One region of the Streptomyces sp. NPDC085931 genome, then DNA from elsewhere that is predicted to be linked to it. Evidence: riboswitches for the same ligand, from Rfam matches in the RefSeq annotation. Region 1 holds a riboswitch; each other region holds the start of a gene.
What was found. A riboswitch is a leader RNA that binds a small molecule or an ion and turns the genes downstream of it on or off. The one in region 1 is predicted to bind cyclic di-AMP.
Positions count from the first base shown of each region.

Region 2: linked by a shared signal. The riboswitch ahead of ACIGAN_RS03025 (M23 family metallopeptidase) and the one ahead of ACIGAN_RS28525 (transglycosylase SLT domain-containing protein) in region 1 are both predicted to bind cyclic di-AMP.
Region 3: linked by a shared signal. The riboswitch ahead of ACIGAN_RS33825 (C40 family peptidase) and the one ahead of ACIGAN_RS28525 (transglycosylase SLT domain-containing protein) in region 1 are both predicted to bind cyclic di-AMP.
Region 4: linked by a shared signal. The riboswitch ahead of ACIGAN_RS13850 (M23 family metallopeptidase) and the one ahead of ACIGAN_RS28525 (transglycosylase SLT domain-containing protein) in region 1 are both predicted to bind cyclic di-AMP.

Region 1 is NZ_JBITSK010000015.1:158,053-165,540, forward strand. It holds gene ACIGAN_RS28515 (GNAT family N-acetyltransferase) at 1-669, opposite strand, end outside; gene ACIGAN_RS28520 (HAD family hydrolase) at 825-1,673, shown strand; gene ACIGAN_RS28525 (transglycosylase SLT domain-containing protein) at 1,637-2,416, opposite strand; cyclic di-AMP (ydaO/yuaA leader) riboswitch at 2,420-2,601, opposite strand; gene ACIGAN_RS28530 (polyprenyl synthetase family protein) at 3,106-4,116, shown strand; gene ACIGAN_RS28535 (LolA family protein) at 4,350-5,612, shown strand; gene ACIGAN_RS28540 (ATP-binding cassette domain-containing protein) at 5,678-6,658, shown strand; gene ACIGAN_RS28545 (ABC transporter permease) at 6,645-7,488, shown strand, end outside.
Region 2 is NZ_JBITSK010000001.1:712,909-720,396, forward strand. It holds gene ACIGAN_RS03010 (bifunctional acetate--CoA ligase family protein/GNAT family N-acetyltransferase) at 1-954, opposite strand, end outside; gene ACIGAN_RS03015 (HPr family phosphocarrier protein) at 1,128-1,409, shown strand; gene ACIGAN_RS03020 (GntR family transcriptional regulator) at 1,583-2,278, opposite strand; gene ACIGAN_RS03025 (M23 family metallopeptidase) at 2,474-3,262, opposite strand; cyclic di-AMP (ydaO/yuaA leader) riboswitch at 3,275-3,438, opposite strand; gene ACIGAN_RS03030 (M16 family metallopeptidase) at 3,631-5,019, opposite strand; gene ACIGAN_RS03035 (M16 family metallopeptidase) at 5,016-6,407, opposite strand; gene ACIGAN_RS03040 (DNA topoisomerase (ATP-hydrolyzing) subunit A) at 6,747-7,488, shown strand, end outside.
Region 3 is NZ_JBITSK010000023.1:42,894-50,381, reverse strand. It holds gene pcrA (DNA helicase PcrA) at 1-2,468, opposite strand, end outside; cyclic di-AMP (ydaO/yuaA leader) riboswitch at 2,782-2,954, shown strand; gene ACIGAN_RS33825 (C40 family peptidase) at 2,962-4,137, shown strand; gene ACIGAN_RS33820 (hypothetical protein) at 4,215-5,159, shown strand; gene ACIGAN_RS33815 (hypothetical protein) at 5,137-5,490, opposite strand; gene ACIGAN_RS33810 (C40 family peptidase) at 5,913-6,968, shown strand; gene ACIGAN_RS33805 (LuxR C-terminal-related transcriptional regulator) at 7,023-7,488, opposite strand, start outside.
Region 4 is NZ_JBITSK010000006.1:64,382-71,869, reverse strand. It holds gene ACIGAN_RS13855 (SGNH/GDSL hydrolase family protein) at 1-164, opposite strand, end outside; gene ACIGAN_RS13850 (M23 family metallopeptidase) at 523-1,458, opposite strand; cyclic di-AMP (ydaO/yuaA leader) riboswitch at 1,463-1,624, opposite strand; gene ACIGAN_RS13845 (alpha-galactosidase) at 1,936-4,011, opposite strand; gene ACIGAN_RS13840 (tyrosine-protein phosphatase) at 4,192-4,989, shown strand; gene ACIGAN_RS13835 (DUF6126 family protein) at 5,005-5,124, opposite strand; gene ACIGAN_RS13830 (helix-turn-helix domain-containing protein) at 5,121-5,762, opposite strand; gene ACIGAN_RS13825 (aspartate aminotransferase family protein) at 5,836-7,251, opposite strand; gene dxs (1-deoxy-D-xylulose-5-phosphate synthase) at 7,248-7,488, opposite strand, start outside.

The sequences.
Region 1 (7,488 bases):
GATCCACTCTTGCGCGAACCGGTCCCGGCGGCCGGTCCTGCGGTACTGCGCCGACTTCCACTCCATGAGCGTGCGCAGCGCGGCCGGGTCGCGTTCGTCGAACACGAACCGCACCTCGCCGACCTGCCGGCCCAGCCTGCGCTCCTTGGCCAGGGTGGTCTTCAGGAACTTGGGCGACTGGGCGCGCAAGCCCGACTCGTAGGTCTCGTAGCCCTTCTCCACGTCGACGACGTAGGTGGCGTGCTCCTCCGCCGCGTGCGGGACGAACAGCCGCTGCTCCGCCTCCAGGTTGTCGAAGGCGAAGGACGACAGCGAGCAGGCCCGCAGCAGTTCGCCCGGCTCCAGGTCCAGGCCGGCCCGCAGGATCGCGCCCTGCGCATCCGAGACGCCGAGCCCGATGGCCCGGCCCTGTCCCAACGGGCCCCGTTCATGGGGCAGGAAGCCGGCCGGCTCCCGGCCGTCGTAGACGACCGCGACCCGGGCCCGCGGCCTCACCAGACCGACGGCCTCGGTGAACTCCGGTTCCATGAAAGGGTTGCGCGGTGCCTCTGAGGCGGCGCGCAGCGCGCGCCAGCGCTCCCTCTCCTGCTCGCCGAGCTCCCCGGGCCCGGCCACGCGGATGCGCCCACTGCTCAACCTGACCCCCCGATCAAGTCCCCCTGGACACATGGAAGGTACCGCTCGATGCGGCCCCTCGGGTAGGTAGCGGACCATGTTGTTGCCAACTGGTGCAGAGGCCTTCAACCGGGCAATCGGCGTGCGCCCGGCAATCGGCGTGCGCCGTGCGATGAAACGAACGGGCGCGTTGTCCGTATTCTCTGATCATGGCCGCACCCCTCGCATATTCACTCATCGCCACCGACCTGGACGGGACGCTGCTGCGCGGCGACGACACCCTGTCCGACCGGTCCCTCGCCGCACTCGCGCGGGTGGCGGACGCCGGTGCCCAGCACCTCGTGGTGACGGGCCGCCCGGCGCCGAGAGTGCGGCCGCTCCTGGACGACCTGGGGTGCACGGGGCTCGCGGTGTGCGGGCAGGGCGCGCAGGTGTACGACGCCGGCGCGCACCGGATGCTGTGGTCCGTCACGCTCGACCGGGAGCTGGCCGAGACGGCCCTCGGGAAGATCGAGGCCGAGGTGGGGGAGGTGTACGCGGCGGTCGACCAGGACGGGGTCGACGGGCTCACGCTCATCGAGCCGGGCTACCTCATGCCGCACCCGACGCTGCCCGCGGTGCGGGTCGACCGGCGCGACGAGCTGTGGGGCGAGCCGATCAGCAAGGTGCTGCTGCGCCACCCCTGTCTGTCGGACGACGAACTGGCGGCGACGGCCCGCTCGGTGGTGGGGTCACTGGCGACGGTGACGATGTCGGGGCCGGGCACGGTCGAGCTGCAGCCGTGCGGTGTCACCAAGGCGACGGGGCTGGCGCTGGCCGCCGAGCACCTGGGGCTGCGGCCCGCGGACACCATCGCCTTCGGTGACATGCCCAACGACATCCCGATGTTCGACTGGGCGGCGTACGGCGTCGCGATGGCCAACGGCCATCCCGAACTCAAGGCCGTGGCCGACGAGATCACGCTGTCGAACGAGGACGACGGCATCGCCGTCGTCCTCGAACGACTGCTGGGCGGGACGGCTCAGTACGGGCCGTTGACGTTGTCGATCGAGCCGTAGCGGTCGGCCGCGTAGTTGCAGGCCGCCGTGATGTTGGCGACCGGGTCGTACGGGTCGTAGGGGGTGCCGGGCACGTGGTAGGCGGCGAAGGTCGGGTCGATGACCTGGAGCAGGCCCTTGGACGGGGTGCCCTTGGCGGCGTTCGAGTCCCAGTTGTTGATCGCCTGCGGGTTGCCGGACGACTCCCGCATGATGTTGCGGTAGATGCCGTCGTACGAGCCCGGGATGCCCTGCTGGGCCATGATGTCGAGCGCCTCGCGGATCCATCCGTCGAGGTTGTTCGCGTAGGTCTTCGCGGCGGCCGGGGTGGCCCGGGTCACGCCACCGGCCGGCTCGGCCGGGGCGGACGACTGCGTGGCCTTCTTCTCGGCGGCGGCCTTGGCCGTGGCCACCTTGAGCTTCAGACCCGCGTGGATCACCGCCGGGTCGTCGCCGACGGCGGCGCGGTTGGCCTTGTAGAGCTGCTTCCAGCCGCCGGAGACGTCGTACTTCTCCGCGATGCCGTACAGCGTGTCGCCCTTGGCCACGGTGTACGTGAGCGACGTGGCGGGCTGGGCCGCCTGCGGCACGGTCTGCGCGGCCGGCACGGTCTGCGCGGCGGGCGCGCTCTGGGGCTCGGCGGCGCTCGCGTGCGTGGCGCCGAGGAGCGGCAGGGTCAGTGCCGCTCCGCCGGTTCCGACGGCGACGACACCACGGGTGATCGGGTTCCTGCTGGGGCGACGGTGCTTACCTCGTCCGGGCATGGCGATGTTCCTCTCCGGCGCCTGCGAGGTGAGCTGTCGGGTTCGGGCCGGGAGGTGCCCGGCCGCACACGGCGTGCTGCTGTCGTGCGCGGCTTCACCCCGAGCCGTTCCGCTGTCGTGCGGACCGGCGACTTACCTGGGTCCCCCGCTCCTGCCCTGCGTGAGTGAGTCGGTGTGTGTGGGGAGTCCGGGCGGCGGCAGGATTCGGCGGTCCGCCGGACTGGGCCGGAACGTATGCGAGAGCACATGCCGGGAACAAGCACCGGAGTCACACCAGGCACTGTTCGACCTTGGTCCGGGGGGATCGGACCGCTTGATCCTTTGCGCGAGCCAAGCCTCAACTCGCTTTCGGCGGAAGGCGAAACCGCCCGGTGCCCCGGTGGGGCCGGGGAAGGGCCGAAGTGATTCAATTCACTGATCACGACCCGGGGCGCAATGTCCCGCAAGAGGAATTTGCTTCGTTAATGCCGCAAATCTCGCATAGGTCGCGAATTCCCGGTAAGTCGGAACATGTCTGTTCTTATGAGCTGATCGAAAACATAGCGGTCGTGATCGGATACCACCCGGCCTGTAACCATGGGCGCTGGCGGTGATCGAAACGTGACCGGATACGCTGATCCGAGTGATGGCAGCGACCTATCGACAATCCGCGTAAGCACCGGCAGACACCAGCAGACAGGAGACCCCTCGTGACCGACGTCGGGCCGTTCGGGCTGAGCGTGCGGGACCAGGCTCTGGAGGCCGATGTCCAGGCCGGACTGGCGGCTGTCGAGGAAGGCCTGCTAGAGGCCACCAAGAGTGAGGTGCCCTTCATCACGGAGGCCGCCCAGCATCTGGTGCGGGCCGGCGGCAAGCGGTTCCGGCCGCTGCTCGTGATGCTCGCCGCCCAGTTCGGCGACCGGCACGCGCCCGGCATCGTGCCGTCGGCCGTGGTCGTGGAGCTGACCCACCTCGCCACGCTGTACCACGACGACGTGATGGACGAGGCCGCCGTGCGCCGCGGGGTGGACAGCGCCAACACCCGCTGGGGCAACTCCGTCGCGGTCCTCACCGGCGACTTCCTCTTCGCGCGCGCCTCGCACATCCTGGCCGACCTCGGCCCGGAGGCCGTGCGGGTGCAGGCCGAGGCGTTCGAGCGGCTGGTCACCGGCCAGATCCTGGAGACGGCCGGACCGCAGGACGGCCGCGACCCCGTCGAGCACTACCTCGACGTGCTGGGCGGCAAGACCGGCTCGCTGGTCGCCGTCTCCTGCCGGTTCGGCGCGATGATGTCCGGCGCCGACGAGACGGTCGTGGACGTGCTGACCCAGTACGGCGAGCGGCTCGGCGTCGCCTTCCAGCTCGCCGACGACGTCCTGGACATCGCCTCCGACTCCCACGAGTCCGGCAAGACCCCCGGCACCGACCTGCGCGAGGGCATCCCCACCCTGCCGGTGCTGCGGCTGCGCGAGCGGGCGGCCCGGCTCGGGCTCGCCGAGGACGTCGCCCTGTGCGAGCTGCTGGACTCCGACCTCACCGACGACGCCCGGCACGCCGAGGCCCTGCGCCTGCTGCGCGCCCACCCGGCGCTCGAACAGGCCCGCCGGGACACCGTCCGCTACGCCGAGGACGCCCGCTCGGCGCTGGCACCGCTGCCCGAGTGCGCCGCGAAGACGGCCCTGGTGGAACTGTGCGACGCGGTGGTGCACCGGGCCGGCTGACCGCCCGCCGCCCCCCCCGACCCCTACGGGTCGGGGGAGGAGCCGCCCTCCCGTGTCATACCCCAGCAGTACGCCGAGTTGAGTCCGGGGTCTGACGTATCTGCCTGGCCGATTTGGTCAGATGGAAACCACGGAAAACACCACTCCTCACCTGTTCGGGTGAGAATGGCGGCTCAGGGACGAGTGCGTGCACGACACGGACAGCCGCCGCCGACCACGGAGGTAGGGCACACATGGCACCGTACGCATCCGACGACAGCACGACCGGCGGGGAGGTCGACGAGCGGAACTCCCGGCGGCGCAAGGCCGCGCGGTACGTCGTCCCGGTGACGGTGGTGGGGGTGGCGGCCGCGACGATCGGCCTGGTCCCCGCACTCGCCGACTCCGGTGACCCCGACCTTCCGAAGATCACCGCAGAGCAGCTCATCCAGAAGATCGCCGAGTCGGACACCGAGCAGTTCTCCGGCACGGTGAAGATCAGCACCGACCTCGGCCTGCCGAACCTCGGCGGCCTGGAGTCCGGCCTGCTGTCCGGCGCCGCGGGCGGGGGCGAGGGCTCCTCCTCCGCCGACCCGACGGCCAAGCTCACCGAACTGGCCTCCGGCACGCACACCCTGCGCGTCGCCGCCGACGGCCCCGACCGGCAGAAGCTGTCGCTGCTGGAGAACGCCGCCGAGTACAGCATCGTCCACAACGGCAAGGACGTCTGGGCCTACGACAGCAAGTCCAACGAGGTCTACCACGGCACCGCCTCCGCCGGCCCGGAGCGCGACAAGGACCGGCAGCCGCCGGCCACGCCGAAGGACTTCGCCGAGGAGGCCCTGAAGGCCGTCGGCGACACGACCTCCGTGACCGTGGACGGCACCGCCCAGGTCGCCGGCCGGGACGCCTACAAGCTGCTGGTCGAGCCGAAGCAGTCCGGCTCGACCGTCGGCGCGATCACCGTCGCGGTGGACGCGGAGACGGGTACGCCGCTGAAGTTCACGCTGACCCCGTCGAGCGGCGGCGCCGCCGTCGTCGACGTGGGCTTCACCCAGGTCGGCTTCGCCAAGCCGGCCGCCTCGACCTTCGACTTCACCCCGCCGAAGGGCGCGAAGGTCACCGAGGAGAAGGACGCCGGAAAGGACTTCGGCAAGGAATTCGGCAAGGACTTCGGCAAGGACTTCGAGAAGGGCGGGGCGCGCGGGCACGCGGAGAAGGCCCCGAAGCCCGGCGCCGGCCTCGGCGACGGCCCCGCGGGCGTGAAGACCATCGGCGAGGGCTGGAACGCCATAGCGACCTTCGACACCGGCGGCGAGGGCGTGCCCTCCGGCGAGGCGGCCGGCCAGTTCGGCGGCTTCCTCGACTCGCTCGGCGACAAGGTCACCGGCGACTTCGGCTCGGGCACGGTCTTCTCGACCCGTCTGATCAACGCCCTGGTCACCGACGACGGCAAGGTCTACGTGGGCGCCGTCACCAAGGACGCGCTCGTGAAGGCGGCCGACGCCGGGAAGTGAGTCCCGTCCGCGCGCGGGGCAGCCGGCCCCGCACCGCGCGGGACGCGAAGAGAACGAGGAAGCCGATGGGCGAACCGTCCGCCGCGGAGCCGGAGCAGCCGGGCGAGCAGACCGGGGAACCGGTCATCGCCACCCGCGCGCTCACCAAGCGCTACCGCGGCGGACAGCTCGCCGTCGACGGTCTGGACCTGACCGTCCCGGCGGGCAGCGTCTTCGGTTTCCTCGGCCCCAACGGCTCCGGCAAGACCACCACCATCCGCATGCTGATGGGCCTGATCGAGCCCACCTCCGGCACGGCGCGGGTCCTCGGGCGCCCCATGCCCAGGGCCACCCGCGCCGTGCTCCCGCAGGTCGGCGCCCTCATCGAGGGCCCCGCCCTCTACGGCTTCCTCTCCGGCCGCGACAACCTCCTGCGCTACGACGCCGCCGACCCGGCCGCCGATCCGCGCACCCGGCGGGCCCGGGTCGCCGCCGCCCTGGACCGGGTGGGCCTGACGGCCGCGGCGGGCAAGAAGGCCAAGGCGTACTCGCTCGGCATGAAGCAGCGCCTGGGCCTGGCCGCCGCCCTGCTCCGGCCGCGCAGGCTGCTGGTCCTCGACGAACCGACCAACGGCCTGGACCCGCAGGGCATGCGCGAGATCCGCACCCTGATCCGCGAACTCGCCTCCGACGGCACGACCGTCTTCCTCTCCTCGCACCTCCTCGACGAGATCGAGCAGGTCTGCACCCACGCGGCCGTGATGGCGCAGGGCCGGCTCCTCACCCAGGGCCCGGTCGCCGAGCTGGCCGCCGGGGCGCGCGGCCGGCTGGTGGTGACCACGCCGGACGCGGCGGAGGCGGCCCGCGTGCTGAAGGAACAGGGCGTCGGCGACCTCTCCGTCGCCGGCGACCGGGTCACCGGTGAGGTCCCGGACCGCGACCTGGCCGAGCTGAACGCCGCGCTGGTCGCGGCAGGGGTGCGGGTGCGCGGCTTCACGGCCGAACGAGCCTCGCTGGAGGACGCGTTCGTGGCACTGACCGGGGAGGGCTTCGATGTCGCGGGCTGACGTCACGCGGACCGAGGGGCCGGCGAACCCGCTGTGGACCTTCGGGCTGCTGCGCAACGAACTGACCATCACCTTCCGGCGCTGGCGCACCCTGGCGCTGCTGGCCGTCCTGGCGGGCGTGCCGGTCCTGGTCGGCATCGCCGTCAGGATCGAGACGAGCGACGGTTCCTCGCCCGGCGGGGGCGGCGGTCCGGCCTTCATCTCGCAGATCACCAACAACGGCCTGTTCCTGGTCTTCACCGCCCTGGCCGCCACCCTGCCGTTCTTCCTGCCGATGGCGGTGGGTGTCGTCGCGGGCGACGCGATCGCCGGGGAGGCCAACGCCGGTACGCTGCGCTACCTCCTGGTCGCCCCGGCCGGCCGCACCCGGCTGCTGCTCACCAAGTACGCGACGGTCGTCCTGTTCTGCCTGGCGGCCACCCTCGTGGTCGCCGTCTCGGCCCTGGTGGCCGGCGCGCTGCTCTTCCCGCTCGGCGACCTGACGACCATCTCGGGTACGCGGATCAGTTTCGCCGAGGGTCTGGGCAGAGCCCTGCTGATCTCCCTGGCCGTCGCCGCCTCACTGATCGGCGTGGCGGCGCTCGGCCTGTTCGTGTCGACGCTGACCAACAGCGGCATCGCGGCGATGGCGACGACGGTGGGCCTGCTGATCACGGTCCAGATCCTCGACCAGATCCCGCAACTGCACGCCCTCCAGCCGTACTTCTTCTCCCACTACTGGCTGTCCTTCGCCGACCTCATGCGCGAGCCGGTCTACTGGGACGAGCTGGCGAAGAACCTCGGCCTGCAGGCCCTGTACGCGGCGGTGTTCGGCACGGCGGCCTGGGCGC
Region 2 (7,488 bases), on a different contig from region 1:
GCGTTCGCGCCCCTCGGGGCCGCTCTCGGCGTATCCGGCGGAGACGACGACGAGTCCTTGCACGCCGTGTTCGCCGCACTCGGCGACCACCTCGGGGACCTGCTCGGCCGGCACGGCGACGACCGCGAGGTCCACGGGTCCGTCGATGTCCCGCACGGAGCGGTGGGCGGGCACCCCGTCGAGCTCCTTCCGCTCCTCGGGCAGGGCCCGGTTCACGGCGTACAGCCGGCCCGTGAAGCCGGCGTCCCGGATGTTGCCCAGGACGCTGCGGCCCACCCCGCCCGGGGTGCGTCCGGCGCCGATGACGGCGACCGAGCCGGGGGCGAGCAGCCGCTGCACGGACCGGGCCTCGGCGCGGTGCTCGCGCGCGTACTGCACGGCGAGGGAGCGGTCGGTGGGCTCCAGGTCGAACTCCAGGCGGACCACGCCGTCCTCGAAGCTGCGCTTCTGGGTGTACCCGGCGTCCGTGAACACCTTGATCATCTTGGTGTTGGCGGGCAGCACCTCGGCGGCGAAGCGGCGGATGCCGCGTTCCCGGGCGACGGCGGCGATGTGTTCGAGCAGGGCGGAGGCGACGCCGCGGCCCTGGTGGGCGTCCTGCACCAGGAAGGCGACCTCGGCCTCGTCGGCGGGGGCGGACGCGGGCGTTCCGTCGGGGCCGATCCGGTCGTAGCGTACGGTGGCGATGAACTCGCCGCCGACCGTGGCCGCGAGTCCCACCCGGTCCACAAAGTCGTGGTGCGTGAAGCGGTGGACGTCCTTGGCGGACAGGCGAGGGTACGGCGCGAAGAAGCGGTAGTACTTCGACTCGTCGGAGACCTGCTCGTAGAAGCTGACCAGACGCTCGGCGTCATCGACGGTGATGGGCCGGACGCGCGCGGTGCCCCCGTCGCGCAGCACCACGTCGGCTTCCCAGTGGGCGGGATACTCGTGCCGGTCCGGCGAGGTCTGCATGGGCCCCAGAGTACGGCTAGCGCCTGACAACGGCGCGAGGCAGGCTGTGGAGGGCGTTCGTCGGGTCGAGGCCGCGATCCGACGGCACCGCGGGGCGGGACGACAGGTCCGCCCCGGGCTTCACGTATGGGAAACTGGTCTAGACAACCCTGAACAGCGAAGGGCAGCATCACATGGCTGAGCGCCGCGTCAACGTCGGCTGGGCCGAGGGCCTCCACGCCCGCCCCGCCTCCATCTTCGTCCGAGCCGCCACGGCCGCAGGCGTCCCGGTGACGATCGCCAAGGCAGACGGCAACCCCGTCAACGCGGCCTCCATGCTCGCCGTCCTGGGCCTCGGCGCCCAGGGAGGCGAGGAGATCGTCCTCGCCTCCGACGCCGAGGGCGCGGACGCCGCCCTGGACCGGCTGGCGAAGCTGGTCTCCGAGGGCCTCGAGGAGCTTCCCGAGACCGTCTGAGTCGTTCCGGCGGTTTTCACGGGTGAAGCCGCGCCGGCCTTTGAGGCCGGCGCGGCTTCGCTCATTTCCGGGGACCCGGGCGCCTCGAATTCAAAACGGCTCACCGGATCACCGGAAAAGGGCAGCAGAATAAATCCCCCGCGGAACTCCACTCTTTGTATACGGCTTCCGTGTTAATGCCGCGGGCTCGCCGTGTTTACGGGATGTTGCGGGTTCCTCACACGCTCGACGCGCTCCCGCGGGGCGAGCGGGCGCAGCCGGTGCGCGGACGTCGCGCGCTCGGCGTGCAGCGCCGTGACCGCCCGCGCGCGCTCGCTGTCGCCGCGCGCCACCGCGTCCACGATCGCGCCGTGCTCGGTCCAGGACTCCACCGGATCGGCCGGCACCTCCACCGCGTACATCCAGGCGATCTTGTGGCGCAGCTGGGCGAGCATCGCGATCAGGGCGGGGCTGCCGGAGGCCTGGGCCAGCGTCTCGTGGAACCAGCCGCCCAGGGAGCGCAGGTCGTCGCTGGTGCCCCGGCGGGCGCGCTCCTGGCCCAGCCGGACCAGGCCGCGCAGGACCTTCAGATGGGCCTCGGTGCGGCGCTGGGCGGCCCGGGCGGCGCCGAGCGGCTCCAGCAGCGCGCGCATCTCCAGCAGGTCGGCCGCCTCCTGCTCGGTGGGCTCGGCCACGCACGCGCCCGCGTGCCGCCGGGTCACCACGAAGCCCTCGGCCTCCAGCGTGCGCAGGGCCTCCCGGACGGGGACGCGCGAGACGCCGTAGCGGCGCGCGAGGAGTTCCTCGGTGAGCCGGCTGCCGCGCTCGTGGACACCCGCGACGATGTCGTCCCGGATGGCCGTGCACACCGAGTGCGCGGGAATACGCATGACCCGACCTCCGCTTAATCCCCGTGAAACGTCGACGAGTGACGTGTGTTCCGTGACTCTATTGCAATCAGCCGGAATTTCCGACGGGAGCCCGGAATCCATGGATATTTTTTGGACAGGGGCGTCTGGGGGGCGGGAATACCGAAAGGCCCCGGCTCGGTGAGCCGGGGCCTTTCGGGCGCTGAGCGGGTGGCGTCAGAGGTTCACGCCGTGCGAGCGGAGGTAGGCGAGGGGGTCGATGTCCGAGCCGTACTCGGGGCTCGTGCGCGCCTCGAAGTGCAGGTGCGGGCCGGTCACGTTGCCGGTCGCGCCGGACAGGCCGATCTGCTGGCCGGGGGTGACCTGCTGGCCCACCGAGACGCCGACGGACGACAGGTGGCCGTACTGGGTGTACGTGCCGTCGTTCATCTTGATCACGACCTGGTTGCCGTAGGCGCCGCCCCAGCCGGCCTCGACGACCGTGCCCGCGCCGACGGCGTGGACGGAGGTGCCGGTGGCGGCGTGGAAGTCGATGCCGGTGTGGCTGCCGGAGGACCAGACGGCGCCGCCGGCCTTGTAGCCGGTGGAGACGTAGGAGCCCGGGATCGGGGACACGAAGCTGTTGAGGCGCTTGCGCTCGGCCTCGCGGGCGGCGCGCTCCTTGGCCTCGCGGGCCTTCTCGGCGGCCTCCTTGGCCTTCTTCGCCGCCTCGGCGGCGCGCTCGCGCGCGGCCTCCTCGGCCTTCTTCACGGCGGCGGCCTCCTCGGCCGCCAGCTTCTGCGCGACGGCCTGCGCGTCGATCTGCTGGGCCACCGTGTCGCCCATGGTGATGACGGGGGTGAGGCCGGTCTGCTCGACGGCGGGCTCATCGGCGGCGAAGGCCGGGGCGGCGACGGTGCCGATCACACCGGTGGTGGCGAGCGCCGCGACGCCCGCCGCGCGGGCCGTGCCGCGCTGGATCCTGCTGGGACGGCGATGCTTGCCGGTGGCGCGCGTGAACGCCATGAAGTGGCTGGTCCTTTCCTTCCCTCTCGCCTACCGGGTTAGCTGACGGGTTCGGAGCAGGAAGGTCTCCTACGGACCCCCTCGCGGCTCGCGCGGGCGTCCGATTCACCCCAGGGACTGCGTGGGTCCCCGGCTCCCCTGGCTCGCGCCGTACGGGGACTCGGCGATGACTGTCCGGTGCCGCGGGTGCGGCGCACTGCCTGACGAACAGCCCGGACGAAGCTAAACGGGGCCACTTTCAATTCCCAAACGGATCCGGGCTTTTGTAGCGCATCCCACAGGGCAGACAGGCAACTCCCGCCCCAATTCGGGCATAAAGGAGCCCTGGTGCCTTGGAAGGCAACCAGGGCTCCGTGGCGCGTGTGCCGCTACTCGGCGGCCACGACCGTGACCGCGCCGATGCCCAGGGCCTCCACCGGGGCCTTGATCTGCGCCGCGTCGCCCACCAGGACGGTCACCAGACGGTCCACGGGGAAGGCGCTGACGACCGCCGCCGTGGCCTCCACCGTGCCCGTCGCGGCGAGCCGGCGGTACAGCGTGGCCTGGTAGTCGTCGGGCAGGTGCTGCTCGACCTGGTCGGCCAGCGTGCTCGCGACGGCCGCGGCGGTCTCGTACTTCAGCGGCGCCACTCCGACCAGGTTCTGCACGGCGACGTCCCGCTCGGCGTCGGTCAGCCCCTCGGCGGCGAGGGTGCGCAGCACCGTCCGCAAGTCCTGCAGGGCCGGGCCGGTGTTGGGCGTGTCCACGGACCCGCTGATGGCGAGCATCGAGGCACCGGTGCCGTCGGGCGCGGAGCGCAGCACCTGGGCGAAGGACCGCACGCCGTAGGTGTAGCCCTTCTCCTCGCGCAGGACGCGGTCCAGGCGGGAGGTGAGGGTGCCGCCGAGGCAGTACGTGCCGAGCACCTGCGCGGGCCAGACGCGGTCGTGCCGGTCCGGGCCGATCCGGCCGATCAGCAGCTGCGTCTGGACGGCGCCCGGGCGGTCCACGATGACCACCCGGCCGGTGTCGTCGGCGGTCACCGGCGGCACGGGGCGCGGCTCGGCCGAGGAGCCGGTCCAGGAGCCCAGGGTGTCGCCGAGCAGGGCGTCCAGGTCGATGCCCGTGAGGTCGCCGACCACCACGGCCGTGGCCGTGGCGGGGCGGACGTGCTTCTCGTAGAAGGCGCGCACGGCCGCGGAGTCGATCGCGGCTACCGTCTCCTCGGTGCCCTGCCGGGGCCGCGACATGCGCGAGCCCGCCGGGAACAACTCCTTGGACAGCTCCTTGGCGGCCCGGCGGGAGGGGTTGGCCAGCTCGTGCGGGATCTCGTCGAGGCGGTTGCGGACCAGCCGTTCGACCTCGCTGTCCGCGAACGCGGGCGCCCGGAGGGCGTCGGCGATCAGACCGAGTCCCTTGGCGAGCCGGGAGGCCGGGACCTCCAGGCTGATCCGGACGCCGGGGTGGTCGGCGTGCGCGTCGAGGGTGGCGCCGGCCCGCTCCAGCTCGGCGGCGAACTCCTCGGCGGAGTGCTTGTCGGTGCCTTCCGAGAAGGCCCGCGCCATGATCGTGGCCACGCCGTCGAGGCCGGCCGGCTCGGCCTCCAGGGGGGCGTCCAGCAGCACCTCCACGGCGACGACCTGCTGACCGGGGCGGTGGCAGCGCAGCACCGTCAGGCCGTTGTCGAGCGTGCCGCGCTCGGGGGCGGGGAAGGCCCAGGGGCGCGCCTCGCCCGCCTGCGGCCGGGGGTGGAAGTCCATCGTGGCGAGCTCGGTCACTTGGCCGCCTCCTCGTTCTCGTCGCCGGCCGCTGCCGCGGCGTCCCCGGCGGTGTCGGCGTCGTCGGTCTCGTCAGCGGTCTCGTCGGCGACGGGCTCGTAGACGAGCACCGCGCGGTTGTCGGGGCGCAGGCGGGCCTTGGCGACCTCCTGGACCTCCTCCGCCGTGACCTCCAGGACACGCTGCACGGCGGTCAGCGCCAGCTGCGGGTCGCCGAACAGCACGGCGTACCGGCACAGTTCGTCGGCGCGGCCGGCGACCGTACCGAGCCGGTCCAGCCACTCGCGCTCCAGCTGGGCCTGGGCGCGCTCCATCTCCTCGGCCGTGGGGCCCTCCTCGGCGAACCGGGCGAGCTCCTCGTCGATGGCGGCCTCGATGACCGGCACCTCCACGTCGCCGGACGTCTTCACGTCCAGCCAGCCCAGTGAGGGCGCCCCGGCGAGCCGCAGCAGGCCGAAGCCCGCCGCGACGGCCGTACGGTCGCGCCGCACCAGGCGGTTGTACAGGCGCGAGGACTCGCCGCCGCCGAGGACGGTCAGGGCCAGGTCGGCAGCGTCGCACGCGCGCGTGCCGTCCTCGGGCAGGCGGTAGGCGGCCATCAGGGCGCGCGCCGGGACGTCCTCCTCGACGACCTCGCGCAGCTGCTCGCCGATGATCTCGGGCAGCGAGCCGTCCCGCGGCGCGGGCTTGCCGTCGTGCCCGGGGATGGAGCCGAAGTACTTCTCGATCCAGGCCAGGGTCTGCTCCGGGTCGATGTCGCCGACCACGGAGAGCACGGCGTTGTTCGGCGCGTAGTACGTGCGGAAGAACGCGCGGGCGTCCTCCAGGGTGGCCGCGTCCAGGTCGGCCATGGAACCGATGGGGGTGTGGTGGTAGGGGTGGCCCTCGGGGTAGGCGAGGGCGGTGAGCTTCTCGAAGGCGGTGCCGTAGGGGACGTTGTCGTAGCGCTGGCGGCGCTCGTTCTTCACGACGTCCCGCTGGTTCTCCATCGACTCCTCGTCGAGGGCGGCCAGGAGGGAGCCCATGCGGTCGGCCTCCAGCCAGAGGGCGAGCTCCAGCTGGTGGGCGGGCATGGTCTCGAAGTAGTTGGTCCGCTCGAAGCTGGTGGTGCCGTTCAGCGAGCCGCCCGCGCCCTGGACGAGCTCGAAGTGGCCGTTGCCCTTGACCTGGGCGGAGCCCTGGAACATCAGGTGCTCGAAAAGGTGAGCCAGGCCGGTACGCCCCTTGACTTCGTGGCGCGAGCCGACGTCGTACCAGAGGCACACCGCCGCGACGGGGGTCAGGTGGTCCTCGGAGAGCACCACGCGCAGACCGTTGGCCAGGCGGTGCTCGGTCGCTGTCAGGCCCCCGGAGCCTGCCTGGGCTGTGGCCGTGTGACCCATGGGCATGTACGTCCCTTCGATCGCGGAGCGGTCTTCCCAACCGCGGATTCCTGCCGGTCCTGCCACTGTATGCAAGCGTGCGGAGCCCTGGTGAAGTTCCCGGCGCCGACCTGCTCGCGGGAGCCGGAAAGGCCTTCGGGACCGGGCCCTGGTCCCGCTTGTCAGTGCGGCGGTCCACAATGGTCGGCGTCAGATCCGGATCGCAGCAGCACGAGCGAGCCGCAGGGGCGGCCGGTGACACGTGGGCGAGCGCACGCAGGCCCGAGGGGCTGAGCACGGCCGCCGTGTCGTCACCGGCGTCAAGCCCCGTAGGCGAGCGACCAGTAACAGGAGGAGCCGGCAGCGATGGCCCGCCGCAGCACGAAGACCCCGCCGCCCGACGACTCGTACGAGGAGCGGATCCTCGACATCGACGTCGTCGACGAGATGCAGGGCTCCTTCCTCGAGTACGCGTACTCGGTCATCTACTCCCGGGCCCTGCCGGACGCCCGCGACGGCCTGAAGCCGGTGCACCGGCGCATCGTCTACCAGATGAACGAGATGGGCCTGCGCCCCGAGCGCGGGTACGTCAAGTGCGCCCGCGTCGTCGGCGAGGTGATGGGCAAGCTGCATCCGCACGGCGACGCGTCGATCTACGACGCCCTCGTGCGGATGGCCCAGCCGTTCTCCATGCGCGTCCCCCTGGTGGACGGCCACGGCAACTTCGGCTCCCTGGGCAACGACGACCCGCCGGCCGCCATGCGGTACACCGAGTGCCGGATGGCCGAGGCCACGAGCCTCATGACGGAGTCCATCGACGAGGACACCGTCGACTTCAACCCCAACTACGACGGCCAGGAGCAGGAACCGGCCGCCCTGCCCGCCGCCTTCCCCAACCTCCTGGTCAACGGCGCCTCGGGCATCGCGGTCGGCATGGCCACGAACATGCCGCCGCACAACCTGCGCGAGGTCATCGCCGCCGCCCGGCACCTGATCAGGCATCCGAACGCCGACCTCGACGCCCTGATGAAGCACGTCCCCGGGCCCGACCTGCCCACCGGCGGCCGCATCGTCGGCCTGTCCGGCATCCGGGACGCCTACGAGACCG
Region 3 (7,488 bases), on a different contig from region 1:
TCCACCGGCGCGTACCGCAGCAGCAGCCGCTTGGGTTTGGTGTCGCCGAAGTCGATCGTCGCCTCGGCGTTCGCGCCGGTTCCCTTGACCGCCACGACCGTCCCGAGACCGAACTGGTCGTGCGTGACCCGGTCCCCGACCGCCAGCCCCACCACCGGCTTCTCGGCCGTACGGCGGGTGGCGAAGCCGGACGCGCCCGAGGCGGACGAGCGCGAGCGGGACGACGACAGCGAGGCCGCGACGGCGGAGACGGGACCGGAGGACGCGGGGCCGGTGGCGCCCGTGCGCTTCCACTCCACGTGGGCCGGCGGGATCTCCTCCAGGAACCGGGAGGGCGGGTTGTACGAGGGCTGGCCCCAGGCGCTGCGCAGCGTGGAGCGGGTCAGGTAGAGCCGCTCCCGCGCGCGGGTGATGCCGACGTAGGCCAGGCGCCGCTCCTCCTCCAGTTCCTTGGTCTGGCCGAGGGCGCGCATGTGCGGGAAGACGCCGTCCTCCATGCCGGTGAGGAAGACGACCGGGAACTCCAGGCCCTTGGCGGTGTGCAGCGTCATGAGCGTGATGACGCCGTCGCCGTCCTCCTCGTCGGGGATCTGGTCGGAGTCGGCGACCAGCGCGACCTGTTCGAGGAAGTCGGCCAGCGTGCTCTGCTCGCCCTCGCCGCGTTCCTGCTCGAACTCCATGGCGACGGCGGCGAGTTCCTGGAGGTTCTCGATCCGGGTCTCGTCCTGCGGGTCGGTGGAGGCCTGCAGCTCGGCGAGGTAGCCGGTGCGCTCCAGGACGGCCTCCAGCACCGTGGCCGGTCCGGCGCCGGACTCGACGATCGTGCGGAGGTCCTCCATCAGCGTGTTGAACCGCTTGACGGCGTTGGTGGAGCGCGCGGCCATGCCGTAGGCCTCGTCGACGCGCTTGAGCGCCTGCGGGAAGCTGATCTTCTCGCGCTGGGCGAGGGCGTCGATCATCGCCTCGGCCCGGTCGCCGATGCCCCGCTTGGGGACGTTGAGGATCCGGCGCAGCGGCACCGAGTCCTCCGGGTTGGCCAGGACGCGCAGGTAGGCCAGGACGTCCCGGACCTCCTTGCGCTCGTAGAAGCGGACGCCGCCGACGACCTTGTAGGGCAGGCCGACGCGGATGAAGACCTCTTCGAAGACACGGGACTGGGCGTTGGTGCGGTAGAAGACCGCGACGTCGCCCGCCTTCGCCTCGCCGGCGTCCGTGAGGCGGTCTATCTCGTCGGCGACGAACTGGGCCTCGTCGTGCTCGGTGTCGGCGACGTAGCCGGTGATCAGCGCGCCCGCGCCCGCGTTGGTCCACAGGTTCTTGGGGCGGCGGGACTCGTTGCGCTCGATGACCGCGTTGGCGGCGCTGAGGATCGTCTGCGTGGAGCGGTAGTTCTGCTCCAGCAGGATCGTCGTCGCGTTCGGGTAGTCCTCCTCGAACTGGAGGATGTTGCGGATCGTCGCGCCGCGGAAGGCGTAGATCGACTGGTCGGCGTCGCCGACGACGCACAGCTCGGCGGGCGGGATCTCGGCCTCCGGCGGTACGTCCACGGGGTGCTCGGCGGTGCCGACCAGCTCGCGGACCAGGGCGTACTGCGCGTGGTTGGTGTCCTGGTACTCGTCGACCAGGACGTGCCGGAAGCGGCGGCGGTAGTGCTCGGCGACGTCCGGGAAGGCGCGCAGCAGGTTGACCGTGGTCATGATCAGGTCGTCGAAGTCCAGGGCGTTCGCCTCGCGCAGCCGCGACTGGTAGAGGGCGTAGGCCTGGGCGAGGGTCTTCTCGAAGCCGTCGGTGGCCTGGGCGGCGAAGTCCTCCTCGTCGATCAACTCGTTCTTCAGGTTGCTGATCTTGGCGCTGAACGACTTCGGCGGGAAGCGCTTGGGGTCGAGGTCCAGGTCGCGGCAGACCAGGGCCATCAGGCGCTTGGAGTCGGCGGCGTCGTAGATCGAGAAGGAGGACGTGAAGCCGAGCCGCTTGCTCTCGCGGCGGAGGATGCGCACGCAGGCGCTGTGGAACGTCATGACCCACATGGCGTTGGCGCGGGGGCCGACGAGCTGCTCGACGCGCTCCTTCATCTCGCCCGCGGCCTTGTTGGTGAAGGTGATCGCGAGGATCTGGCCGGGGTGGACGTCCCGCTCGGCGAGCAGGTGCGCGATGCGGTGCGTGAGCACGCGGGTCTTTCCGGAGCCGGCGCCGGCCACGATGAGCAGCGGGGAGCCGGAGTGCACGACGGCGGCGCGCTGGTTGTCGTTCAGCCCGTCCAGCAGCGCGGCGGAGTCGATCACGGGGCGGGGGGCGCCGTCCCGGTAGTGGGTGTCCCGGTCCGGCGGCACGTCGAACTTCCCGCCGAACAGATCGTCCGGGATCGACTCCGGAACGTGATCGTCCTCGGGCGGCGGCGGGGGCTCGTCCGCGGGGCCCCGCTGGGCCTGGAGACTCGCCAGGAAGTTGTCGTCAAAGAGGCTGCTCATCGCTCTCCGAGTCTAGGGCGCCCCACTGACAGCCCGCCGCCGCCCCGAGAACATCGCCCCGGAACCGGGCCTTCGTGCCCGGTCGCCGGGCCGCCGTCGCCGTCCGGAATGGCGTGATCACGCCGCGCGACACCGGGCCCGATTCGGGACGACTCAGGACCAATTACCCCCACTCCCTCACGCTCAGCGATGCTCCGACGTAAGGTCACGAAAATGTATCGGGCATATCACCCATCAACCTTCACAGGCGCCACACGAGTTGGCTACGGTGCGACCGGGCCGCATGACCCCCACCGGCGAACGTCGCCGGGCCGCGCGGCCTCCGCCGAGTCCGGTGTGCCGCAGCGGCAGCCGGAGCCGGGGACCCACCGAGAACCTGGGGTGAATCGGCCCGACTCCCTCCCCGGGAAGGCCGTAGGGCAACCCTTCCGAACCACCCGCCCGAACCCGACAGCTAACCCGGTAGGCGGAACCTTGGAAGGAGTCGCCTCCCTTGGCGTCGCACCGTAAGTCGCGTCCTTCGGGCACGCGCGTGGCAGGCATACGGACCCCCGCCCTCGCAACGGCGGCCCTCACCTCCGTCGCCCTGCTGTCCCAGTCGGCCAACGCCGCCCCCGAGGCCGACGGCAAGCCCAGCCTGGAGGAGGTCGAGAAGAAGGTCGACGACCTGTACCGCCAGGCCGAGTCGGCGACCGACAAGTACAACGCGGCCAAGGAGAAGACCGCGAAGCAGCGCAAGCGCGTCGGCACCCTCCTCGACGACGTCGCCGAGCGCACCGAGAAGCTCAACGAGGCCCGCCAGAAGCTCGGTTCCTTCGCCGCCGCCCAGTACCGCACCGGCGCCGCCGCACCGGACACCGCCACGTTCCTGCTCGCGGACACCCCGCAGGACTACGTCGACCAGTCCCAGCTGATGGACCGGATGACCGGCCGCCAGAAGGGCGCGGTCGACGACTACGTCACCCAGCAGTCCGAGACGATGCGCAAGCGCCAGGAGGCCACCGAGAGCCTGCGGACGCTCACCGCGTCGCAGAGCGATCTGAAGACGGCCAAGGCCACCGTCCAGCGCAAGCTCGCCGCCGCCCGCGACCTGCTGTCGCAGCTGACCGCCGAGGAGAAGGCGCGGCTCGCGGCGATCGAGCAGGAGAAGCGGGCGGAGGCCGCCCGCAGGGCCGCCGAGCTGGCCCGCGAGCAGGCCGCGCGGGACAAGGCCCGGGAAGAGGCCGCCCAGCGGCAGGACAGCGCCCCGTCGGGCACCGCCGCGGGCCCCGCCTCCCCGACGTCCCCGGTCCCGGCCGGCTCCTCGTACGCCACCAAGGCGGGCAAGGCGCTGGCCTTCGCCCGCGCCCAGATCGGCAAACCGTACGTGTGGGGCGCCGTCGGCCCCGGCTCCTACGACTGCTCCGGCCTCACCCAGGCCGCGTGGAAGGCCGCCGGGGTCACCCTCCCGCGCACGACCTACGACCAGGTCGACGCCGGCACCACCGTCCCGCTGTCCCGTGCCCAACCCGGTGACCTGGTGTTCTTCTACGACGACATCACCCACGTCGGCCTCTACATCGGCAACGGCATGATGATCCACGCCCCGAAGCCGGGCGCGTACGTGCGCGAGGAGTCGGTCTACTACGACGGCGAGTCGGCCGTCCACAGCGTGGTGCGGCCGGCCTGAGGGGTCCCGTGCGTTTTTGAGGGGCACGCGCGCGTGCCCCTCACCCAACCCGCGCGCCGCTCTCTAGCATCGGCGCTATGCCCGGCCCCTCCCGGTTCGCCACCTTGTGGGCGACCTACGCGCTGACCGCCGGCACCCTGTCGGCAGGTCTCGACTCGGCGGGGTACGGAGTCCTCTCCCGCATCGCCCTCGTCCCGGCCTGCGCGGCCTGGCTGGGGACCGTGGCGTACGTCGTGCTGCGACTGCCGCGGGCCGCGTGGCGGGCGCAGGCACCGGCCGCCCACACCTTCACCGCGGCCACCGCCCTGCTCGGCGCCGGTGTCTCGGCGGCCGGCCGGCAGACGCCCGCCGCGGCGCTGCTCGCGCTCGCGGCACTGCTCTGGACGCTGCTGCTCGCCGCCGGGGATCCGGGCCGCGGCGGGACCGTGTTCCTGCGCTGCGTGGCCACCCAGGGGCTCGCCGTGCTCGGCGCCACGCTCGCCGCGGCCGAGTCGGTGGCCTGGCCCGCCCACGCCGCCATGGTGCTGTTCTGGCTGGGGCTGATCCGGTACGGCTTCGCCCTGTTCCGCTTCGCCCCGCGCGAAGTGACCGACGGGCTCGGGGACCACTGGCTCGCGGGCGGCGCGCTCGCCGTCTCGGCACTGGCCGGGGCGCGGCTCCTCAGCGCCGGCAGCGGCCGCCTGTACGTGTGGAACGACGACGATCACACCGTCCTCAGCCGGGTCACCGTCGCCCTGCTGGTGCTCACCCTGGTGTGCTGGGTCGCCCTGCTCACCGCCGAGCTGATGTGGCCCCGGCACGGCTTCGACGTGCGCCGCTGGGCCGGTGTCTTCGGCGCGGCCGTGACGGCGGCCGCGACGCTGGCCGTCGCCGCCGCCCTGGACGCCCCCTGGCTCGACGCCGTCGGCCGGGCACTGCTGTGGCTCGCGGTGGCGCTGTGGCTGGCGTGCACCGCCCGGACGGCAGCGGCGGTCCGCGCCGGGTCAGGTCCCGCCGGGGTCAGGTCCACAGGACGGCGATGAAGACGTTCGCCGCCGTCAGCAGCCCGACCAGGCCGAACAGGCCCTTGTCCACCTTCTCGTCGTCCCGTTTCACGTAGACCAGGCCCAGGATCACGATCAGCAGGGCCAGCTTCACGCCGATCTTGATGTTGTTCACGGACTGGTCGTCGGCCTGGTTGAGCCCGACCAGGATCACCCCGGTGACCAGCATCGTCAGGGCGCCGTGCAGCATCGCGGGGGTGTAGCGGGCGGTGCCCCGGCCCATCGCCTTCAGCTGGGTGAGGAAGCCGCCCAGGAGCGCGGCGATGCCGATGATGTGCAGACCGACGAAGAGGTGGATGAGTACGTCCATGGGGCCGGAGCCTAATCAGGGGCCCCGGCGCCGCCGGACACCGGCCCACCGGTGCATATATGCGCCATAGCACCCGATCACCGTCACTCGCCCGGGAAATCCACGCATCGGTCATCACGCTGAGTCGAGTGGACGGCGCCCCGGAGGCTTCACGGTCACATACGGTCACCGCCGGTCCTCTCGAAACACTTCCGCGCACCCGCCCCCGGCCCCGCACGCCCAGGTTTAGCGTCCTCCACCAGGTGCCCGGCTCCCCACCGCCGCCCGGGCCAGGGGCGGCAGTCGGACACCACCGCCGAGAAGGTCCGGCGGCGGCCCGCTTCCCCTGTGCGGGCCGTCGCCGGACGCGCGCAGGCCGCTGTCCGCTCCCCCGACGGCCGTACGCACCCACCGGCGGTCGAGGAAAGGACGTGGCCGGAAGAGTGGCAGCGCACCGCAAGCCCCGACAGCGCTCGACAGGTGGCGGCACGGCCCGCACGGCCGCCACGATCGCCCTCGCGGGCGCGGCGACGGCGACGGGCTTCGACGGGACCGGACACGCCGAACCGCAGCTCACCCCCGGCCAGGTCAAGGCCGAGGTGGACCGGCTGTACCGGGAGGCGGAGGTCGCCACCGAGAAGTACAACGGCGCGAAGGAGAAGGCCGAGGCGGCCGGGCAGCGCCTGAAGGGACTCCAGGACCAGGCGGCCCGCAAGGAGGAACGGCTCAACACGGCCCGCGACGCCCTGGGCGCGGTCGCGTCGGCCCAGTACCGCGGCGGCGGCCTGGATCCCGCGCTGCAACTCGCCCTGTCCGACGACCCCGACCGCTACCTGGACAACGCCGAGTTCGTCGAACGCGCCGGCAACCGGCAGCGGTCCGCCGTCGCGGGCGTGCGCAAACGGCTCCGGGAGATCGAGCAGCTGCGCGGCGCCGCCCACATCGAGCTGACCTCCCTGAAGTCACGGCAGTCGGAGCTGCGGCGGCACAAGAAGACGGTCACCGGCAAACTCGGCACGGCACGGCGGCTGCTGTCCCGGCTCACCGCCGAGGAACGCGCCCGGCTCGACGGGTCCCCCCGCGCCTCCCGGACCCCGGGGGCGCGGGACACCCTGGCGGCACCCGGTCCGGCCGCCTCCCGGGCACCCCACTCCCGCGCGGCCGCGGCCGTCTCCTACGCCTACCAGAAGCTCGGCAGCCCCTACGTCTGGGGCGCGACCGGCCCGAACGCCTTCGACTGCTCGGGCCTCGTCCAGGCCGCGTACCGCTCCGCCGGCGTCGCCCTGCCCCGCACGACCTACTCCCAGATCGACGCGGGCCGGCGCGTCTCCCGCTCCGAACTCCTCCCCGGCGACCTGGTGTTCTTCTACGCCGGCATCAGCCACGTCGGCATCTACGTGGGCAACGGGCAGATGATCCACGCCCCCAACCCGTCCGCCCCGGTCCGCCTCGCCCCGCTCGACGAGATGCCGTACGCGGGCGCCACCCGGGTGGTCTGAGCCGGCCGGACCCCGCCGCCCGGGCGGCCCCCGGGTGGCGCGGCCGCGTCGGCGTCACACCAGCCGGCGGGCCGTCGCCCAGCGCGTCAGCTCGTGACGGTTGGAGAGCTGGAGCTTGCGCAGGACCGCCGAGACGTGCGACTCGACCGTCTTCACGGAGATGAACAGCTGCTTGGCGATCTCCTTGTACGCGTAGCCCCGGGCGATCAGCCGCAGCACCTCGCGCTCGCGCTGGGTCAGGCGGTCCAGGTCCTCGTCGATCGGCGGCGCGTCCGTGGAGGCGAAGGCGTCCAGGACGAACCCGGCCAGCCGCGGGGAGAACACCGCGTCGCCCTCCTGGACGCGGAAGATGGAGTCCACGAGGTCCGTGCCGGTGATCGTCTTGGTGACGTAGCCGCGGGCCCCGCCGCGGATCACGCCGATCACGTCCTCCGCCGCGTCCGACACGGACAGCGCCAGGAAGCGCACCGGCTGCTCGGCGTCGCCCATCAACGGGGCGCAGCGCCGCAGCACTTCCACC
Region 4 (7,488 bases), on a different contig from region 1:
TTCCCGCGCACGGCGAGGTTGGTGTACCGGAAGTCGCCTTCGGGCCGGAGGTCGGCGAGCAGGACGGCGAGCCGGTCGGCCCAGCCGACGAACGCCCCGTCGGGGCCGGGATCACCGACACCCTCGGTGAAGCTGTCCCCCACCGCCACGTACGACCCGATCACTGCTCTGCTGTCACTCTTCGAATCGTCTGCCACAGCCGCTCATGATTCACCTTCGAATGTGACCTACGCGACCGTAGAAAAGGTTGACGGGCGGTGAGATAAGCCACTCCCAAAGTGTTCGCCAATTCCGGAATAGCCGACGCGTCAGGGGTGTTGCGGGGGAACCGCCGCACCCGGAAGCCGCCGGTCCGGACGTGGCCACCGCAGTCCCGCCCGGCGCCCCCGGTCGGTGGCCCGCGCCGGGGGCGCGCACGCCGAAGGCCGGGCCCCGGGGATCGGGGACCGGCCTTCGGCGGCGTGTCAGGTGCGACGACCGAGCCGGACCCGACCCGGGCCGGGCAGCCGGTCGCGCGACGGGTCAGCCGACGGAGACGCCGTGGGAGCGCAGGAAGGCGACCGGGTCCACGTCCGAGCCGTAGCCCGGGGCGGTGCGGATCTCGAAGTGCAGGTGCGGTCCGGTGACGTTGCCGGTGGCGCCGGACAGGCCGACCTGCTGCCCGGCCGTCACGGTCTGGCCGGCCGAGACGGAGAGCTGGGACAGGTGGGCGTACTGGGCGTAGTGGCCGTCGTTCAGCTTGATGACGACCTGGTTGCCGTAGGCGCCGCCCCATCCGGCGGAGACGACCGTGCCCGCGCCGACGGCCTTGAGGGAGGTGCCGGTCGGGACGACGAAGTCGACACCGGTGTGGTAGCCGCTGGACCACATGCTGCCGGACATGCGGTACGGGGTGCCGACGGTGGCACCGTCCACCGGCGAGCTGTAGCCGGCGGCGTTGCTCTGGGCGGCCGGCGCGGCGGCCGGCTTCGCGGCGGTCCGCGTCCCGGCGGACGAGGACTTCTTCGCGGGCTTCTGCGCGGGCTTCTCCGCCTTCTCGGCCGATGCCTTGGGCGCGGACGGCGCGGACGCCCGGGGGGCGCTCGCGGCGGCCTTCTTGCCGAGGGAGAGCTTCAGGCCCGGGTGGATCAGCGACGGGTCGTCGCCGACGGCGTCCCGGTTGCCGGAGTAGAGCTTCTTCCAGCCGCCGCTGACGTTCTGGTCGTCGGCGATCTTCGCGAGATAGTCGCCGGCCTTCACCGTGTAGGTGCGCGTGCCGGTGGCCTTCTCCGCGGCCTTCTTCTCGGCGGCCGGGGCGGCCTGGACGGCCTTTTCCACAGCCGCCTGCGGAGTGGCGGCGTGGGCGCCGGCGGCCCCCATGAGGGGAAGGGCGAGAGCGGCCCCGCCGGTTCCGGCGACGGCGATGGAGCGGGTGAAACGCTGGGTCTTGGGGCGGCGGTGCTTACCCTTCGCGGGCATGACGAATTCCTCTCCGTCGCCTGCGAGGTGAGCTGTCGGGTGCGGGCTGGAGATGCCCGGCCGCGGCGGGCGCGGCTTAACCCCAAGCCCGTTCCGGGAACCGGAACAGGCGTCTTACCTGTGGGTCCCCCGCTCCTGCCGTACGTCGGGTCAGTGTGTGCGGGCTCCGGGCGGCGGCAGGATTAGGCGTCCGTCCGGATTGGTGTGGAACGTAAGCGACCAGGACGCGACGGGACAAGCTTGCGGTTGCCCGTGGAGGCGTTTTTCTTGACGCGTCGGCACATTTTCCCGTCACCGAGCGTGGATTACGGATCTCCGGCTTTCCTCAATCGCCCTGAATGGGGCCCTGATTACGTGCGCATGGCAACAACACATCGTCACGAGTATGACGATGGTCACGCACCCCGTTCTCATCTCCTTTACGACCGGGGCACGTTATGGCGAAGCGGCCGAAGCGCCTTATTCGGACAAGAATGACTACTTCCGCTTAAGGCGGACCACGGTGGCGTCCAGGTCTCCGCGCAGCACGACCCGCAGTCCGTGGTGCAGCAGGACGGCCCCTCGGTGCAGTTCGCCCGTTTCGAGGCATTCGTACGTCGCCGCCGGATCGAGGCCGCGCAGCCGGAGCGCCGGCCCGGGGTCGCCGTAGCGCTGCGCCGGGAGCCAGGCGAGGACGACGGTCTCGTCGCCGAGGACGTACTGCACGGCGCTCGGCCCGCCCTCCGGGGGCCGCAGCCGGTAGAGGTCACCGCGCTGCACCACGGGGCGGATCTCCTTGTAGCGCGCCACCCACTGACGCGCCTCGGCGAGTTCCTCCTCCGTCCACTTCGTGAGGTCGCCGCCGACCCCGAGGACCCCGGCCATGGCGCTGACGAACCGGAACCGCAGGGAACTGGCCCGGTGGTTGAGCATGGCGTTCGGACTGTCGGTGACCCAGGCGGCCATCACGCGCGCGGGGTGGATTTGGCTGAAACCGTGCTGGATGGCGAGCCGGTCGAGCGGGTCGGTGTTGTCGGAGGTCCACACCTGGTCCGTACGGCTGAGCACGCCCAGGTCGATCCGGCCTCCGCCGCCCGAGCAGGACTCGAAGGCCACGCCCGGGTGGGCGGCCCGCAGCCGGTCGAGCAGGCCGTACAGGGCGCGGACGTGGTCGACCCACAGCCGCTGCGGGTAGCGGTCACCGGGCCAGCCGGCGTCGGTGAAGCAGCGGTTGAAGTCCCACTTGACGTAGTCGATCGGGGCGCCGGCCAGGAGCCCGTCGAGCTGCCCCCACAGGTACTCCTGGACGTCCTCCCGGGCCAGATTCAGTACGAGCTGATTGCGGAACTCCGTCCGCTTTCGTCCCGGTTGGTACTGCACCCAGTCCGGGTGGGCGCGGTACAGGTCGCTGTCCGGGTTCACCATCTCCGGCTCGACCCAGATGCCGAACCGCATGCCGAGGCCGTGCACATGGTCGGCGAGCGGCTTCAGCCCGCCGGGGAAGCGCTCGGGGTTGGGCGTCCAGTCGCCGAGCCCGGCCCGGTCGCCGGTGCGCGCCCCGAACCAGCCGTCGTCGACGACGAACAGCTCGACCCCCAGGGCCGCGGCCCGCTCGGCGAGCGCCCGCTGCTGCTCCTCGGAGATGTCGAACCCGGTGGCCTCCCAGGAGTTGAACAGCACCGGCCGGTCCTGCCCGGCGTCCGGGATCACGTAGGCCCGCTGGTACGCGTGCCAGGCGCGGCTCGCCCCGCCGAAGCCGCCGCCGCTCCACAGCCCGGCGAAGACGGGGGTCGTGTACGACTCCCCCGTGCCCAGCGTCAGCAGGCCCGAGTCGTCGTGGCCGGCGCCGCCGGTGATCTGCACGCGCGCGTCGGGGAGCTGCGCCACGGAGATCCGCCAGGAGCCGGACCAGCCCAGGGCGCAGCCGTAGACCTCGCCGTGCTCCTCGGTCGCGTCGGTGTCGAGGGCGACCCAGGGCAGGTGCTGGTGGCCGGTGTGACCGCGCCGGCTGCCGATCACCTTCTCGCCGTAGGTCAGCGCGGAGCGCACCAGCCGGGACTCGGCGCCCCAGCGGCCGTGCAGCTGGGACAGCCGCCAGCTGTCGCGGTCGGGCAGGGTCCAGGTCGCGGAGTCGGCGCGCAGCACCTCGACCTCCGGCCCCTGGTTGTCCAGGGTGGCCCAGCGCTCGACGACGTCCGAGGAGGGGCGCATCCGGTAGTGCAGGGTGATGGCCAGGCCGTCGTCCCGGAAGCGCAGACGCAGCTCGCCGTCCTCGGTCTCGTACCCCTCGTGGACCCATGCGGTGCCGCGCCGCCCGGCGGTGCGCACGGACAGGGCGGGGCGGACGAAACGGGGGCCGCCCTCGACCGGGTACTCCTCGCGGCCGTCGAGCGGGGACTCGAAAGGCCAGTACTCCGGCAGGGGGCGCAGGGCGAGGGCCTCGGCGTCGGCGAGGGTGATCCGGGGGCCCCAGTGCAGATGCAGCAGTTCGTCCCGGTCGGTGACATGGAGGGCGTAGCTGCCGGCCGGGCCGGAGAGCACCCAGGTACGACCGTCTTCCGAGATGTCCAGCATCGAGACCTCACAGATTCGGACAAGCACGACCAGGGACGATCAATCAGCAACATCATCGAGGCCGGTGGGCGCATCGGGCAACGCCTGTGGACACCTCATTGCCCCTGGCAGGCATGTCGTATCGTCGAGTGGTGCCCGCCGCCGAGCCCGCGTCGGCGGCGCCGATGGGGAGGAGCCCACGTGACACAGCAGGTCCCGTCGACCGAGCCCGAGCTGGCCGGAGTGCGCAACTTCCGCGACGTGGGCGGACTGCCGACCGTGGACGGGCGGCGCGTGCGGCAGGGCGTGCTCTTCCGCAGCGGCCACCTGGCGCACGCGACCGCGGAGGACGCCGCCTTCCTGGCCACGCTGGGCCTGCACACGGTCTTCGACTTCCGCAACGCCGCCGACCAGAAGCTCGAGGGCCCGGACGTCGAGCTGCCGGGCGTGCGCAACGTGAACCTGCCGCTGAGCGACCCGGCCGACGGCGCCGAGTTCTGGCGGATGGTCCGCGACGGGGACCTGGAGCAGCTGCGCGCGATCCTCGCGGACGGCAAGGGCGCGGACCGGATGATCGCGTCCTACCGCATGATCATCAAGGACCGCACCGCGGAGCACTCCCGGGTGCTGCACGCGCTCGCCGAGGACAGCGTCCCCGCGCTGATGCACTGCGCGGCGGGCAAGGACCGCGCGGGCCTGTCCATCGCGGTGACGCTGCTCGCCCTGGGCGTCGAGCGGGACGCCATCGTCGAGGACTACCTGAAGTCGAACGCCCGGCACCGCCGCTACAAGGTGCAGCGCAGCAGCTCGCAGGCCTCGGCCTACTCCCCCGAGGTCATGGAGCTGCTCAGCCCGCTGTTCGACGCGCGCGCCGAGTACCTGACGGCCGCGTTCGACACCATCGAGGAGACCTGGGGCGGCGTCGACCCCTACCTGGAGAAGGGGCTGAAGCTCGACCCGCGGACCCGGGAGCGGCTGCGCGAGCGGCTGCTCGACTGAGGAACCGCCCGGCGGCTACTTGGCGCCCACCTCGAACAGCAGGTAGATGAACGCGGCGAAGACGTGCCCCAGGATGAGGTAGATGAACAGCCGCACCCACAGGGCGCGGGGGAACTTGTCCTCGATGTCGCTCATGGCGCGTCTCCGGGGATCGGGCCCAGGCACAGGGCGGCCGTCGGGCTCTGCAGCAGGGTGTGGACGAAGAGCAGGTCGACGCCGTCGTGGTCCTCGGCGGCGATGCGGTGCGGGGTGAGCGAGTCGAAGTGGGCGCTGTCGCCGGCCGCCAGGCGGTGCGTGGTGTCCCCGAGGCGCAGCCGCAGCCGGCCCCGCAGGACGTGCAGCCACTCCTCGCCGGGATGGACGCGCACGATGTCGCCCTGGGAGCCGTGGGGGACGTGGACCCGCAGGGCCTGCATCCCGCGGCCGGAGGCGCCGGCCTGCCAGTAGGTCCAGCCGCCCGCCGCGGTGGGTTCCATGTCGGCCGCCCGCACCACGGCGTCCCGGCCGGAGACGGTCTCGCCGAGCAGCTCGGAGACGGTCGTACCGTAGACGCGGGCGAGCGTGAGCAGCATCGGCAGCGAGGGCTGGCGCTGCCCGGTCTCCAGACGGGACAGGTGGGCGGGCGACAGTCCGGCGGCGCGGGCCGCGGCCTCCAGGGTCAGGGAGGCCTGGCGCCGCAGGGCCCGCAGCTGCGGCGCGACCGCGGGCAGCGCACCGGCCGGGCCGGCCGGCGAGCCGGCCCCGGGGGGCCGCTCGGTCTCGGAGGAGCTCATGCCTCCATTCAGCCGGACCCTTGCCTCAGCGGCAAATTTTTTGCCTCACAGGCAAAGAGGGTGGGGCGCTGCCTCACCGGTGGGCAACGGCCTGCTTGACCAGGGTCTTCCCGAAGTCCCACACCAGTCCGCCGTCGTGCGCGTCGTCCATCACGGCCGTGAAGGCGTCGACGAACCGGTCCACCTCCCGCTCGCCGATGATCAGCGGCGGAATCAGCTTGATCACCTCCAGGTGGTCGCCGGAGACCTGGGTGAGGATCCGGTGCCGTTGCAGCAGCGGCACGACCACCATCTGCGCGAACAGTCCCTTGCGCGCCGCCTGGAGCATGGTCCACCGGCTGCGCAGTTTCAGCGACTTGGGCCGGCCGAACTCGATGCCGATCATCAGGCCCCGGCCGCGGACGTCGGCGAGCATCTCGTACCGGTCCGTCAGCGCCGCGAGCCGCGACCTCAGCCGCTCCCCCGTGGCCCGGACGCCTGCGACGATCTGCTCGTTCTCCATCACCGACAGCACGGCCAGACCCGCCGCCATGGCCTGGGCGTTGGAGCCGAAGCTCGCCGAGTGGACCAGCACCCGGTCCATGGACGAGTAGACCTTCTTGAAGATCCAGTCCTTGCCGAGCGTGGCGCCGACCGGCACATAGCCGCCGGACAGGGCCTTCGCCACGCAGACCAGGTCGGGTTCCACCCCGTCCTCGTGCTGGTAGCCGTAGAAGTCGCCGGTGCGGCCGAGGCCCGTCTGCACCTCGTCGGCGATGAGCAGCGCCTTGTGCCGGTGCAGCAGTTCCTGGGCGGCGAGCAGATACCCGGGCGGGGCCTCCAGCACGCCCTTGCCCTGGATGGGCTCGACGATCAGGGCGGCGACATCGCCCTTCCTCAGCTCCCGCTCCAGCGCGTCCAGGTCGCCGAGCGGCACGGCCGTGTCGGGCAGCAGCGGGGCGAAGCCGTCCCGGAAGGCGGACTCGCCGTTGACGGAGAGGGAGCCGGTGGTCAGGCCGTGGAAGGCGTGCGCGCAGTACAGGATCCTGGGCCGGCCGGTGACGAACCGGGCGAACTTCAGCGCCCCCTCGACGGCCTCGGTGCCGCTGTTGCCGAAGAACACCCGGTCCAGGTGCGGGCTGTGCGCGAGCAGTTTCTCCGCCAGCAGGCCCGGCAGCGGCTGGCAGTCGAACCGGGTGAGGTCGGCGAGCGAGGCGTCCAGCACGTCGTGCAGCGCCTTGCGGATCACGGGGTGGTGGCGGCCGAGCCCCATCACCCCGAACCCGGCGAGCATGTCCAGGTAGTCGTTGCCGTCCGCGTCGTAGAAGTAGGCGCCCTCGGCGCGCTCGTAGACCTTGTCGAAGCCGATGGTGTGCAGCATGCGCGGGAGCTGGTGGTTGAGGTACCGGGTGTGCAGCTCGTAGCGCTCGGCCCCGCGCTCGGCCAGCAGCCGGCCGAGGTCGAACTCTGCGGCCCGCGAGGACTCCGGCGCGGATTCGGCGGTTGTCATTCCTGTGGCTCCTTGGACAGCTCTTCCTTGACGGTCAGGCTCGCGCTGATCCGTCCGGCGATCTCGACGGGTGTCAGGCCGACGTCGGCGAGCACCTCGGCGCGCTTGGCGTGCGCGAGGAACTGCTCCGGGATGCCGAACCGCCGTACCGGAACGTCGACTTCGGCGTCCCCGAGGGCCAGCGCCACGGCCGAGCCGACCCCGGCGGCCCGGCTGTTGTCCTCGACGACGGCGACC